Linked DNA regions of Xanthocytophaga agilis. The protein of the gene in region 1 interacts with the protein of each later gene in a pairwise test. Links are inferred from orthologs where the notes say so. Each region holds a gene or a part of one and is shown on either strand. Other genes may lie near its edges.

Region 1 (4,927 bases):
ATTGGCGTCACTGGAAAAAAGAGGAACAGGATGTTCTCACTCGTTTTCTGTTTGCCTGGTGGACGGATCTCATCAAGAATCAGTCGTATTTTGACAAAGAAACTTTTCTAGAGATCTATAAGCTGACAGGAGCTATTGAGCCAATGCTAACGCGCTGGAACCTTAGTTTTGAAGATTATAGCTTTCAAAATTTTGTTGATCTCATTCATAGCTACTATGATGAGTTACCCAACTTAAAGGCAGGCTTTAGAGAATTGTCAAGCGAATCAATAGCTATACTTATCAGCTGGATAAAAGAACGCAAAGAAATCCTTCAGAATGGTTTCTTTTACTTTGAAGATCAAGACAAAGAACTTGCAAAAAATGCCTCCATTGCACTCTGTATTCTGGAACATGCAGTCTAGAAGGCTTCCTTCTTTCTCATCATTTGATTCACAGCCTCACATTTCTATACTATAGGTATATACTCTGAAAAAGTTTACAAACTCCCAAAAATGTCAACATTGTTGCTGTCATACCCAATATGCCGAGAAAATATGCATCCATTTCAAGAATATTTGTATAGGGTCTCCTGAAAATGGTAAATAACCATATAACAAATGCTCCGACATATCTGAAGATCAATATAAAAACTACTTCTAGTAGTATCTCCATACATTATTTTCCTTTGTATAAATTCTGTTAAAAGTTAGTTGTTTTTTCAATTATATTCTAATTCTCTTTTAAAGCTATTGTGGAAGGACAGATGACATAAAAAACGAGGTTCAGAAAATTCCGAACCTCGTATATATACATTAATTGTAAACTACTTATACTACCACGTTTACAATCCGTTTTGGTACTACAATCACCTTTTTCGGTGCTTTACCTTCCAGCCATTTCTGTACTGTTTCTTCTGCCAATACTGATTGCTCGATATCTGCCGGAAGAGCATCTGCCGGGAAGGTCATTTTGATACGTACCTTTCCATTGATAGAAATGGGATACTCAAAACTATCTTCTGTCAGGTAAGATGCATTGAACACCGGATAGGATGCCTTAGTAACGCTGGTAGCGTGTCCTAAGATAGACCACAGTTCTTCTGCGATGTGAGGTGCAAATGGTGACAAAATCACAATCAGATCGCTCAGAATAGCCCGCTTGCTGCATTTTTGAGAAGACAATTCATTCACACAAATCATAAAGGCACTGACCGTTGTATTAAATGAATAGTTTTCAATATCATCCGCTACCTTTTTGATGGTTTTATGCAGTGACTTCAACTCTTCGCGGGTTGGTTCGGCATCTGTTACCAGCAGGTTCCCATTGTCTTCGTTATAGAATAACCGCCACAGTTTACGCAGGAAGTTATGTACACCACTGATGCCATTGGTGTTCCAGGGTTTAGCATCTGTCAATGGTCCCAGGAACATCTCATACATACGTAATGTGTCAGCTCCATAACGGGCTACAATATCATCAGGATTTACAACGTTGTAGTAACGTTTTGACATCTTATCGATTTCCCAGCCACAAATATATTTTCCATCCTCCAGGATGAATTCTGCATTTTGGAAATCTGGTCTCCATTTTTTGAATGCTTCTACATTCAATTCATCGTTTTCAACAATATTTACATCTACGTGAATCGCAGTTGTCTCATATTCTTTACGCAGATTGTATGATACAAATACCGGGTTTTTTCCTTCTCCTTCAGAAGATTTCACACGATAGACATAATTGCTTCGTCCCAAAATCATCCCCTGATTAATCAGCTTCTTTGCATACTCCTTCTGAGGAACCAGACCCAGGTCATATAGGAAGTGATTCCAGAAACGGGAATATAACAAGTGTCCGGTAGCATGTTCTGAACCTCCCAGATACAAGTCTACATTCTGCCAGTAGTCAACAGACTCTTTGGATGCAAACTCACTGTCATTCTGAGGGTCCATATACCGATAGAAATACCAGCTGGAACCAGCCCATCCAGGCATGGTACTCAATTCATATTCATACTGTCCTTTGTATTTCCAGTTCTCGGCTCTTCCCAGTGGTGGCTCACCCGTTTCAGTTGGAAGATACTTATCAATTTCGGGTAATAGCAATGGCAAATCCTGCTCATCAATTAATTGCGGCAGACCATCCTTATAATAAACAGGTACTGGTTCACCCCAATAACGCTGACGGCTAAATACCGCATTGCGTAGACGGTATTGTACCTTACCTTTACCCAAACCTCTTTCTTCCAGCCACTTAATCAGGGTAGCTGTAGCTTCTTTGTACTCCATACCATTGATGATACTAGAGTTGATATAGCGTCCCTCTTTGGTAGCATCTGCTTGCTTATCCATATCCTTTTGAGAATCCAGAATAGGAATAATCGGCAGGCTAAAATGGGTTGCAAAATTCCAGTCCCGCTGATCACCGGAAGGCACACCCATTACAGCACCTGTTCCATAGCCAGCCAGTACATAATCAGCGAGATAGATAGGTACTTTCTCTCCATTAAATGGATTGATAGCGTAACTTCCTGTAAATACTCCTGTCACCTTCTTTACTTCTGACATCCGGTCTACTTCTGAACGGGATGCTGCCCATTTTACATAGGTATCTACTTCGGTTTTCTGCTCAGGCGTAGTCAGGAATGACACAAACTCATGTTCAGGTGCCAGTACAATAAAGCTTACACCATAAATGGTATCTACCCTTGTAGTGAACACTTCAATCAGATTATCATTGTTTCCTTCAATCGCAAACTGTACACTCGCCCCCTGTGAACGGCCAATCCAATTGCGTTGCTGTTCTTTGATAGAGTCAGACCAGTCAATCTCGTTTAATCCATCCAGTAAACGATCTGCATAGGCAGTAATCCGCATAGACCACTGTTTCATCAGTTTACGCTCTACCGGATAGCCACCTCTTTCAGATACACCATCTTTTACCTCATCGTTAGACAATACACTACCCAGAGCCGCGCACCAGTTTACATAGGCTTCATCAGGCATAGTCAGACGGTATTTAAACAACAACTCCTGTTGCTGCTTATCTGTCATTGCATTCCACTCTGCTGCTGTAAAAGCAGGCGTATCCTCATCACATACTGCATTAATGCCACAATTACCCTGTTTTGCAAAGTGTTCGGTTAGTTTACTGATTGGAAGAGCCTTATCTGCATCCTTGTCATAGTAATGGTTAAACAGTTGCATAAAAATCCACTGTGTCCATTTGTAGAACTTAGGATCAGACGTACGTACTTCCCGGCTCCAGTCGTAGCTGAATCCTATTTTCTTCAGCTGACTGATATACGTATCAATATTATTTTCTGTTGTAACGGCAGGATGCTGTCCGGTTTGTATTGCATACTGTTCTGCTGGCAAACCAAACGAATCAAATCCCATCGGATGCAGCACATTGAAACCCTGCAGACGTTTATAGCGGGATACAATATCCGAGGCTATATAACCCAGTGGATGCCCCACATGCAATCCGGCTCCGGATGGATACGGAAACATATCCAGTACATAGTACTTGGGACGACTGGCGTCTACATCTGTACGATAGGTCTGCTGTTCTTCCCAGCGTTGCTGCCATCTTTTTTCTATTTCACGAAAGTTGTACTCAGACATACAGGTTATTTTCGGTTTAAGAGGTTCTAAACGAAGCGCAAAAGTAAGGATTTTTGCAGAAATGCAGGAGGGAGCAGAAAAATAACTGTACTTGCTATAAAATAGATTGGCTTGTATTAACAAATAAAGGTAATTTAGATACCAGATTCTTTGCCTGGGGTAAGATAAATGCGGAAGGTAGTACCTTTGTTTACTTCACTTTCAAGTTCAATACGACCTCCCAGAGCGTCTACCTGTGTTTTGACAAGATATAGTCCCAAGCCTTTGCCTTCCACATGAAAGTGAAAACGTTTATAAAGCTGATATACATTTTTGCCATACGCCATCAGATCTATGCCGAGACCATTATCACTTACTTCCATGCCAATGGTTTGCTCCTGTTGCCAGGTTCGGATACGTATAATGGGTGTACGATCCGGATGTCGGTATTTGATCGCATTACTAATTAAATTATGAAGAATACTATCTATATAAGCTGGAATGGATAAAAACAGAAATACCTCCGAAAAGTCTACTTGTAGTTCGGTTTCTGTATCCTGTATTTCTTTAGACAGATTAGCTTTTACCTTCTCAAGTTCATGATAAAGATTAACCTCTGATAAAATTTTAGTGCTGTTCTTTTTTACTTCCAGAATCGCATTCAGGTCTTTAATGACCTGATCCAGGTCATAGGCTGTTTTTATTAGTTTTTTTGTAACATCCTTAGGGTCAATATCTGTTTGCGTTTCTGCCAGTTCAAGTAGTGTACCTAGTCCCTGAATACGGGCAACGGGCGATCGGAGGTTGTGGGCAGTAATAAAAGCGAACTGTTCCAACTGTTGATTGTAATCTACCAGTTCCTGCGTACGTATGTCTACTTCTTTCTTCAGCGACTTATTTCGTTGTCGTATGGTCTTATTCTGTTCTTCTATGATCTGCTGGGCTTTCATAAGCTCTTCAAACTGAGCGCTTAGTTTATCCCGTTGCATCGCAATTTCTTCCTGTTGGGAATGCAATTCTTCATTCTGAGCCAGTATCTCCTGGTGTTTATTCCAGATGTCCTGTGTTTTGCTATCAATAATTTTGTTAAGCCGTAGTCTTTCGCGTTCATGTCGCCATGTATTTACCTGTATAAGAATCCAGATCAACGCAATCAGAATGGTAAAATAAATACCATACGCCCAGGTTTGTTTGTACCATACCTCTTCTATATGAAATGAGAATGATAAAGGAGGACTCCAGTCATAACCACCTTTTCGGGCACGTACCTCTAGGGTATAATCTCCTGCTGGCAGCATCTGATATGAAATGGTATGTTGTGTACTGGGAGTAGACCATTTTTT
Region 2 (3,829 bases), on another replicon or contig:
AGTTTTGCGTAAGTGGAGAAATTGCAGACAAAAGATAACAATCATGATGGCTGTTAAACTTCCCGTTATAAAAACAGCTCTGTCCGACCACCAACTGGGAGATGACCATAACCATTCGTTTCCATATCCACTGAGAGAAAGTAAAAAGAATGCAATCAGAATCAGATATAATACATAATAAAGATAACTAAGGTCTCTGAGGAAGACATACAAAATGAAGTTATAAACAGCCATCACAAACAGAATCCCATAAAAGATTCCCTGCCAAAACTGTTCAATATGATCTTTTTTCTGAAAAAAGGTTTCGGATTCAATGAGAACAGGCAGATCCAAAGGGCCATCTCCCCATACATACAGATAATAGGTTTGAGGAGTAGCCGATTGTGGCTTTATGCTAAATATAGGATACTTATAGGAGTAGAGTTTCGTGGTTTGTGATCCCCACTCTTGTACCTGAAATCCGGAATCTCTCTGAGGAATATACAATTTAGCATGAACCAGCAATGGATTGTGTATGGAAAGAATCCAGTTTTTATCAGGAGGAGACAGAATAGTAAACCGTAGCCAGTAACCTGCCTGGCTGAAACCCAGACTATAATTAGGATGAGCTATAAACCTGTTTTGGAAAACAGGAGATTGTATCTGAGTAATGCTGAGCGATCGGTTTTTGTCTTTCAGCATTTTCAGATAAGGGTTCAGGTTATAGGTTACTGAATCATTCTGAAGTTTTAGACTATTTTGGGCATTGCTTATCGGTAATAAAAAGAATTGAAATATCCAGACTACTATGCTATAAATGAAAATTCGCATAAAGGATTGACAAACAAATAATAAATTATGTACAATTTTCTGGAGAAAAGACTCATCAAGCAGAAGATTGGCTCATTGATCAGGGATAACTAAACTTCCCTTGTATAGTTGCTGGTTAATTATAACGCAAATATAGACTTTTGTTGAAAAAATTCAATTTAATGTTTGCTTGATATAGTAAACATATCTTAAAAGTGAGGTTTGTATCATGTGATTTTATATTAAAATGTGTTTTTTGACTTGTAAAATAGGTGTTAATAAATGTATGTATCTGTTGGATAGTGAGTTATATTGAAAGGTTTTATTCTTGTTTCTACCAGAAATAGCTGTTGTGTTGAGTACGGATAAATAAGGAAATAGTTACTATAAAACAGATTTGATTTTCTTTTCCTATCTTCCCACCTTTGCAGTTGAACAATCCGCTAGTATTATGACAGAATCACAGGCCCAGTCCCGCATAAATGAGCTTACTGAAAAGATAAATTATTACAACTACCGTTATTATCAGGATAGTATATCTGAAATTTCTGATTACGATTTTGATGTCTTGCTGGAAGAATTGACAGGTTTGGAAAAACAATTTCCTCAATTTCTTCAGCCTGATTCTCCTACGCAGCGGGTAGGAGGGACCATTACGAAAAACTTTGCCTCTGTCAAGCACAAGTATCCCATGTTATCACTGGGTAACAGCTATTCAGAAGAAGAAATTAAAGATTTTGATACCCGTATTCGTAGATTGATAGATCATGAATTTGAATATGTATGTGAACTGAAGTTTGATGGAGTGGCTTTGAGTCTGACGTATAAAAACGGGGTGTTGGAGCGTGCTGTTACGCGTGGTGATGGTGTACAGGGAGATGATATTACAGCCAATGCCCGAACCATCCGATCTATTCCATTGAAGATTTATGGTGACAATATTCCAGCTGAATTTGAGGTAAGAGGAGAAGTGTTTATGCCCTGGAAGGTTTTTGAACAACTGAATCAGATGCGGGAGGATATTGGAGAAGCTCTGATGGCAAATCCCCGCAATGCAGCTTCGGGTACATTAAAGCTTCAGGATTCAACAGAAGTGGCCAAACGGCAGCTGGATTGTTATATATACTACCTGCTTGGTGAGAATCTGCCTTATCAGACTCACTCTCAGTCAATGGAACAACTGACAAAGTGGGGATTTCAGGTATCGCCAACCTATCGGGTTTGTAAGACTATTGAAGAGGTAATGGATTATATTCATTACTGGGATACAGAAAGATTTAATCTGCCTTTAGGAACAGATGGAATCGTGCTAAAAGTTAATGCCTTTGAGGTACAGCAGGAACTGGGATTTACTGCAAAAAGTCCACGCTGGGCAATTGCTTATAAATACAAAGCACTGGCTGCTGCCACACCATTGGAATCTGTTAGTTATCAGGTTGGACGTACAGGAGCTGTTACACCTGTGGCTAATCTGAAGGCTGTATTACTAGCTGGTACAACAGTGCGAAGAGCTTCATTGCATAATGCCAACGAGATTGCCCGTCTGGACATTCATGAAGGGGATACACTGTTTATTGAGAAAGGGGGAGAGATTATTCCTAAAGTCACAGGTGTTGATCTGACTAAACGGAACGAGGGTTCTGCTCCCGTACAGTTTCCGACAACCTGTCCTGCCTGTAATACTGCACTGGTACGGATTCCAGGAGAGGCTGCCTATTACTGCCCTAATGAACTGGAGTGTCCTCCACAGATCAGAGGTCGTATTGAGCATTTTATCCAGCGTAAGGCAATGAATATGGATAGTCTGGGCGAAGGAAAAATTGAATTGCTGTATGATAAGGGTTTGGTACATAGTCCCGCTGATTTATATAAGTTGAGTTATAATCAGCTTTTTGGATTGGAAAAAGTGATAACCAATCCAGATACAGGTGAGGTACGTCGGGTTTCTTTTAAACAGAAGACAGTCGAGAATATGCTGACTTCTATTGAAAAATCCAAGGCTGTTCCTTTTGATCGGGTACTGTTTGCTTTAGGGATTCGTTATGTAGGAGCAACGGTTGCAGCAAAGCTGGCCGCCTATTTTGGAAATATAGATGCTATTTATCAGGCAACGGTTGAGCAACTGATGCAAGCGCCTGAGATTGGTGGTAAAATTGCTGAGAGCATTGCCCGTTTTTTTGCTGAGCCACGGAACGTTGAGTATATACAGCAACTAAAAGAGGCTGGTGTACAGATGCAGATGGAGATGCGCGAACTGGTTATGGAGAGCAATGCACTGGAAGGCAAGTCATTTGTAATTTCAGGAGTATTTGTGCACTTTGATCGGGATGTGTTAAAAGACAAGATTATTGCCAATGGAGGAAAGGTCTTAAGTGGTGTATCTGGAAAGCTGGATTATCTGCTGGCAGGTGAGAATATGGGGCCATCCAAACTGGAAAAGGCAGAGAAACTTGGTGTTAAGATCATTTCCGAGCAGGACTTTCTGACAATGATAGGAGAGACTGCCGGATAAAATATAGTATATCTATCATTATAAATGAAAATGATAGACGAGAACAACCACTGAAAACAAAAAATGAAAATTGCTGACTATTTTCTAAAGCGCAAGACAGATCAACTGATTCGGAAAGGTAGATCAGAGGATGCTGTCATGGTATCCTTACCAGAGGCAAAAGATATTGGTATCCTTTTTCTGGAGGAGGAGGGACAACAACAAGCTTTAAATAAGTTTGTGGATGAGTTGGTGAGAGATCATAAAAGAGTGCGTGCACTAACATTTTTTGAGAACTTTCATAGTAATCCATATCAGTTTAAGTTCGATTTTTTTACCAAAAAGGAGATCTCTCTGTTTGGTGACATACAGAATGAGAAAGTAAGTCAGTTCATTGATTTTCGTTTTGATTATTTATTTTGCGTAAGCAGGCAAGTTTTTTTACCTTTCGAATATATTCTGATGCGAAGTCATGCTAAATTCAGAGTAGGATTTCATGAGGAAGGCAAAGAGTATTTGTTTGATCTGATGGTTGAACCTCCACAGGAT

The links. Proteins that work in one complex are often made in the same cells at the same time.
Region 2: the proteins of leuS (region 1) and ligA interact in binary tests that used the Escherichia coli proteins (3 or more experiments, as listed by UniProt). The link is inferred for Xanthocytophaga agilis from one-to-one orthologs.

Annotation. Positions count from the first base shown.
Region 1 is NZ_JASJOU010000013.1:244,343-249,269, reverse strand. Bases 610-3,943 are described here. They hold leuS (leucine--tRNA ligase), read right to left. Parts: upstream 3,606-3,943; coding sequence 810-3,605; downstream 610-809. Other genes in these bases: QNI22_RS29745 (ATP-binding protein), read right to left, coding at 3,740-3,943. Also shown: QNI22_RS29755 (hypothetical protein), read left to right, coding at 1-404; more of QNI22_RS29745, read right to left, coding at 3,944-4,927.
Region 2 is NZ_JASJOU010000003.1:15,265-19,093, reverse strand. What follows is about bases 797-3,770. They hold ligA (NAD-dependent DNA ligase LigA), read left to right. Parts: upstream 797-1,240; coding sequence 1,241-3,301; downstream 3,302-3,770. Other genes in these bases: QNI22_RS10520 (DUF6913 domain-containing protein), read left to right, coding at 3,365-3,770; QNI22_RS10530 (hybrid sensor histidine kinase/response regulator), read right to left, coding at 797-810. Outside these bases: more of QNI22_RS10530, read right to left, coding at 1-796; more of QNI22_RS10520, read left to right, coding at 3,771-3,829. UniProt on the Escherichia coli protein: DNA ligase that catalyzes the formation of phosphodiester linkages between 5'-phosphoryl and 3'-hydroxyl groups in double-stranded DNA using NAD as a coenzyme and as the energy source for the reaction.